2 linked regions of the Acetivibrio cellulolyticus CD2 genome follow. The protein of the gene in region 2 binds, or shares a complex with, the protein of the main gene of each other region. Links are inferred from orthologs where the notes say so. Each region holds a gene or a part of one and is shown on either strand. Other genes may lie near its edges.

Region 1 (3,056 bases), on a different replicon or contig from region 2:
CACGAGAATAGTTAGTATCCAAATATATTGCTTTTATATTCATCATATTATTTATACCGCATTTTCCAATTCCCAGATGCATATCAGTATGTCTAAGGTATCTATAAGATATATATATATCACTGCCTTGTTTAACAACTTTTAGATTAGTAGGCAAGGGCATTACATTGATTTGTGGAAATAATACCGCAATAGATAACTCAACGAACATTGCCAGTATAAACAAAAACTTAACTTTTTTGAAATTCATTGAATCATCTCCTTTAAATAAAATTTCCAAATATTTGTTGAAGGATTTTATACAGCTGTGCAAGTTTTAATATTTTATTCATAACGACGATACTACTTTTTGGATAATTAGTCAATGCCAATTTGTTTTATTTTGATGTATGTAAATTGATGTAAAAAACAAAACCCCAAATCCAACGGACTTAGGGTTTATCCTTAAAAATTCTATCCTATTTTAGATAAATTAGCAAATGCAGCCATCAGCCTTTTCATCCCTGCACCTTTGAAGTGTATCTCCAGTTTGTAATCATCATTTTCCTTTTCAACATTGGTTATGACCCCAACTCCGAATTTCTTGTGTTCAACTTGATCTCCTATGCTGAAATTCGCGGCCGCAGTTTTGGGCTTACTAACATCAGTAAACGTTGACGTTCTAAAGCTTGACGGAGCACTAAAACTTCCTGTACTTCCAGCACTCACATTTTTATTCACAGGTTTTTTTGAAGTCATTGGCTCCTTCTTTTCATTACCTTCCAACAGTTCAGGAGGAATCTCCTTCAAAAATCTGGACATCTTATTATATGTAGTGTTACCAAACAACGTTCTGGTAAATGTATTTGTCAAATAAAGCTTTTGCTTTGCTCTGGTGATACCAACATAGCACAACCTGCGCTCTTCTTCCAGTTCACTCTCGTCGGACATCGAACGGTAGCCCGGGAAAATTCCCTCTTCCATTCCCACCATAAATACAACGGGAAACTCCAGCCCTTTTGCACTGTGAAGAGTCATCAAGACTACATAATCACCATTTTCGTCCATGTTATCTATATCCGCAACAAGCGATACATTAGCAAGAAAATCCTCAAGACTCTGCTCTTCATTTTTTGCTTCAAATTCCAGTGCAACGGATACTAATTCCTTTATATTTTCAATCCTTGACTGAGCTTCAATAGTATCTTCTTCCTCATAGCTTCTCTGTATGCCGGACTGTTCTATCACTTCCTGTATCAACTCCGACACCTTCATTGATTCCTTAAGTATACGCAGCCTTGATATCATAGCCACAAAACCTTCAAGCTTGGAAGCTGCTCTGGCCAAATCAGGTATTTCCGATGCAGAAGATATAATTGAAAAAATACTTACGCCTTTGCTGTTGGCTAGTCTTTCTGCCGTTTCTATTGTAGTCGTTCCGATACCTCTCTTCGGCTCATTTATGCTCCTCTTTAGGCTTATATTGTCGGAAGGATTCTGAATCAAACGGAGGTATGCAATAAGGTCCTTTATTTCCTTTCTGTCATAGAACTTCAGGCCTCCAAATATTTTATATGCAATTCCTTCCTTTATGAGCATTTCTTCCACAACACGGGACATTGCATTTACTCTGTAAAGAATTGCAAAGTCCTTATACTGCATGTCCTTTATAGTGCTCAGCTTCTTTATCTCATTTGCAATAAAATACGCTTCTTCATGCTCATTCGAACACTCACAATGCCGTATCTTTTCCCCGCCTTTATTTTCAGTCCAAAGACTCTTGTTTTTCCTGCCATAATTATTTTTAATGACGCAGTTTGCAGCATCAAGAATAGTCTGGGTTGACCTGTAGTTCTGCTCAAGTTTTATTGTCTTACAACCACTGAATTCCTTTTCAAAATCCAGTATATTACGTATGTTCGCACCTCTCCAACCGTAAATCGATTGGTCATCGTCACCAACAACACATAAATTCCTGCTTCTTTGTGAAAGCATACTTATCAATGAATACTGTGCACTATTTGTATCCTGGTATTCATCCACAAGTATATATTTGAATTTTCTCTGATAATAGTCCAAAACATCCGGATAATTGGAAAACAGCTTTATAGTCAGCATTATAATATCGTCAAAGTCTACGGCGTTGTTTTGTTTCAGCTTCTTCTGATACAGTTCATATATTTTAGCCACCTTTGCCATTCTAAAATCCGCAGCATACATCTTTCCATATGTAACCGGATCAATCAGTTCATCCTTGGCTCTTCCTATCATCTCAAGCATTGACTTTGGCGGATAGTTTTTTTCATTTAAGTTTAATTCCTTCAAACAGTCTTTTACAACAGTCTGCTGATCTGTGTAATCAAAAATAGCAAAGCTTCTGTCATAGTCAAGCTTTTCAATGTCCTTTCTCAATATCCTAACGCACAATGAGTGGAAAGTACTAACCCACATGCTGTCACTTACATTTTCCACCAGCTTATCAATTCTTTCACGCATCTCTTTGGCTGCCTTGTTTGTAAATGTAATAGCCAATATACTTGAAGGGTAAACACCCTTCTCCTTAATTAAATATGCAATTCTATTTGTAAGAACTCTGGTCTTTCCGCTGCCTGCACCAGCTAATATTAGCAGTGGTCCATCCACATGCAATACCGCTTCCCTCTGTTCATTGTTAAGCCCGTTCAATAAATCCATAGTACAAACCTCTCTTAAACTTTAGTCCGTAGTTTTAGCGCCTGCCACATGATGACAATATTAAATGCCGAGACCTTAATCCCGGCATTTAATATTATAGTCAAAATCAAAACATATTACAAATATATATTTAATTTTCCGATTAAAAATCGATTTAGATATCTGGCTCAATTAAGCCATAATTTCCGTCTTTTCTTCGATAAACTACATTTGCCTCCATTGTTTCGGAATTGGAAAACATGAAAAACTCATGTCCCAACATATTCATCTGTAGAATCGCCTCCTCAATAGTCATAGGCTTTATTGAAAACTTTTTGGATCGTACAACTTTAAAATCATTTACTTCATCCTCATGATCTTCAAAATTGACACTATCAAAACTT
Region 2 (3,048 bases):
TTTACTGAATCAAAATGAATTTCTTCTCCATTATTATTGGTTGCATAAAATTTAAGGGCACGCTGACTCCTGCCAAAGTCTATGTATTCAAGTGTAACAGTGTATGGCGAAATACTTACAACTGTCTTTCTCAAAACACCTTTGTCATGTTCCATCATTTCCTTTACCACAGACCCATCAACCCTTTTCAATGCACTAACAAGGTCCTTAAAATTAATATCTTTCATAACTTGCCCCTCCTTTAATTTTTTACAAAATGACATAGGTAAACAAACATACATACATGGAATAATAGGGGATTTAAGAATTATTGTCTTGAGTAAAAAAGATTTAAATGAATTTGGTAATTAACTGCAAACACTAAGAAGGGAATTTTTAGCTTGTAGTAATATTTTATCATAAAATCTTAATAAAATAAAGATATTTTTTCAGAATTTTTTCCATTTTTATTATTATGCTGTGAATCTGCCTCTACCAAGGCACCTTCAATTTCTCCTTTAATAACAGCAAAAGGGCGCAGCTCCTACTTTATAGTAGTTAAAACTGCTCCCTTAAAACATCACTTCATGCCACAATACACTTACTTATAAACCAAACTTACTTTTCAGTCCATTAAGCTTATCTCTTAACTCAGCAGCTCTTTCAAACTGCAAATCTGCCGCTGCCTTTTTCATTTCTTTTGTTAATCTGTCAATGATAGCCTGAGCCTCACCTTGACTTATAACCTCTTCTTCTCTACGTACAGAATACTCTGAGCTTTCCTCCGCAGCCTTTGTTGCTTCAATTACATCTCTTACACTCTTTTTAATACTCTGTGGAATAATCCCGTGCTCCTCATTATACTCTACTTGCAGCTTTCTTCTTCTATTTGTCTCACTTATAGCCTTTCTCATTGATTCAGTAACTGTATCAGCATACATTATTACTTTTCCTTCTACATTTCTAGCTGCCCTGCCGATAGTTTGTATCAGAGAAGTCTCAGATCTTAAGAATCCTTCCTTATCAGCATCAAGAATGGCTACTAGAGAAACCTCCGGCAAATCCAGCCCTTCTCTTAATAGATTTATCCCAACTAAAACATCAAATACTCCCAGTCTCAAGTCCCTTATAATCTCCATCCTTTCAATTGTCAGAATGTCGGAATGGAGATATTTAACCTTAAAATCCAACTCCTTAAGGTAATCCGTAAGGTCTTCGGACATTTTCTTTGTCAGGGTAGTAACAAGAACACGTTCATTTTTTTGTATTCTCTCATTGATCTCTCCAATAAGATCATCTATCTGCCCCTTTACTGGTTTTACTATAATTTCAGGGTCTATAAGCCCGGTAGGTCTTATTATCTGCTCAACTATCTGCTGTGAATTATTCCTCTCGTATGCAGCAGGTGTAGCACTAACAAAAACAATCTGATTTATCCTCTCCTCGAACTCATTAAACTTCAAAGGCCTGTTATCAAAGGCCGATGGCAGCCTGAATCCGTAATCAACCAGCGATTGCTTTCTCGATCTGTCCCCATTATACATAGCACCTACCTGCGGAACAGTAACATGTGACTCATCAATCATCATCAGGAAATCATCCGGGAAATAATCTATAAGCGTATAAGGGGAACTCCCGGGTTCTCTACCGCTAATATGTCTAGAATAATTCTCAATTCCCTGGCAAAAACCTACTTCCTGGAGCATCTCAAGATCATATCTTGTTCTCTGCTCAAGCCTTTGGGCTTCAAGCAGTTTACCATCTTCCTTGAGTTCTTTCAGACGTTCCTCAAGCTCTTTTTCTATATTTACCATTGCTTTTTCCATTTTTGACCGTGTAGTCGCATAGTGGGAAGCAGGAAATATAGCAGCATGTGACATTGAGCCTAGTATCTCACCAGTCAGGTAATTTATTTCAGTTATCCGATCTATCTCATCTCCAAAAAACTCTACACGAATTACCTTGTCGGAAGAATATGAAGGAAATATCTCCAGAACATCTCCTCTTGCCCGAAACTTCCCACGTTTGAAATCTATCTCATTTCTTTCATATTGTATTTCAACAAGCTTTCTGATAATCTCATCCCTATCCTTTTGCATCCCCTTTCTCAAGGAAAGCATAAGGTCTGTATAGTCTTCAGGATCACCCAGACCATAAATACATGAAACACTGGCAACAATAATTACATCTCTTCTTTCGAACAATGCAGCAGTAGCCGAGTGTCTAAGCTTGTCTATCTCCTCATTTATTGAAGCATCCTTTTCAATGTAGGTATCTGTGGTTGCAATATATGCTTCAGGCTGATAATAGTCATAATAACTGACAAAATACTCAACTATATTGTCCGGAAAAAACTCCTTAAACTCACTGCAAAGCTGCGCAGCGAGGGTTTTGTTATGAGCAATTATCAGGGTTGGTTTTTGCACTCTTTCAATTACGTTAGCCATTGTAAAGGTCTTACCCGAACCGGTAACACCTAAAAGGGTTTGTCCCTTAAGTCCTCTGTTAATACCTTCACACAACTTATCTATAGCTTTAGGTTGGTCCCCGCAAGGTTTGTATTCAGATGCAATCTTAAATTCAGGCATAATTATTACTCTCCCAAAATTTTAGTTTAATCTATTATATCATATTGAATCAGATATTCAAACATACGTTTGGGATATTTCCGCAATGAATAATAGCTAAGGAGGAGTGCGTATGGATAATACGTGTGAATTTACACACTTAGAAGCTAACCTTGATTATTAAGCCAAATCTATGTAATAATGAATCCATGCATTGATCATTCCAAGGAGGTCGGCATGAAAATACTATTAGCTCCCGATTCGTTCAAAGGCTCTCTTTCCTCTTTAGAGGTTATAAATATCATAGAAGAGAGTGCAATAAAACATTTTGAAAAAATAGAAATAATAAAAGTACCTATAGCAGATGGCGGCGAAGGGACAGTTGAGGCGATAGTTTTAGCTGCAAACGGCAAATATGAGACTGCCTGGGTTGTTGATCCACTTGGTAGAAAGCTAGAAGCAAAATACGGTGTTATAAATGGAAAAACGGCTGTAATAGAAA

The links.
Region 1: the proteins of uvrB (region 2) and pcrA are in contact, whole or in part, in a crystal structure (PDB 7EGT), measured with the Thermus thermophilus proteins. The link is inferred for Acetivibrio cellulolyticus CD2 from one-to-one orthologs. Residues at the interface, in WP_096411307.1 of Thermus thermophilus: Glu23, Leu25, Arg26, Asp27, Gly28, Glu29, Arg30, Phe31, Arg55, Glu326, Asp327, Phe328, Glu379, Ser382, Gln383, His398, Gly400, Arg401; in WP_096412145.1 of Thermus thermophilus: His654, Arg656, Phe657, Gln666, Asp668, Glu669, Lys680, Arg681, Leu682, Ser683, Lys685, Tyr686, Ala687.

The regions. Positions count from the first base shown.
Region 1 is NZ_JH556653.1:1,663,484-1,666,539, forward strand. What follows is about bases 64-3,043. They hold pcrA (DNA helicase PcrA), read right to left. Parts: upstream 2,674-3,043; coding sequence 454-2,673; downstream 64-453. Other genes in these bases: ACECE_RS0209370 (hypothetical protein), read right to left, coding at 64-250; hpf (ribosome hibernation-promoting factor, HPF/YfiA family), read right to left, coding at 2,828-3,043. Outside these bases: more of ACECE_RS0209370, read right to left, coding at 1-63; more of hpf, read right to left, coding at 3,044-3,056. UniProt on the Escherichia coli protein: A helicase with DNA-dependent ATPase activity. Unwinds DNA duplexes with 3'-5' polarity. Translocates on single-stranded DNA with 3'-5' polarity. Initiates unwinding more efficiently from a nicked substrate than double-stranded DNA.
Region 2 is NZ_JH556657.1:763,055-766,102, forward strand. Bases 77-3,048 are described here. They hold uvrB (excinuclease ABC subunit UvrB), read right to left. Parts: upstream 2,568-3,048; coding sequence 585-2,567; downstream 77-584. Other genes in these bases: ACECE_RS0215110 (hypothetical protein), read right to left, coding at 77-227; ACECE_RS0215120 (glycerate kinase), read left to right, coding at 2,784-3,048. Outside these bases: more of ACECE_RS0215110, read right to left, coding at 1-76. UniProt on the Escherichia coli protein: The UvrABC repair system catalyzes the recognition and processing of DNA lesions. A damage recognition complex composed of 2 UvrA and 2 UvrB subunits scans DNA for abnormalities.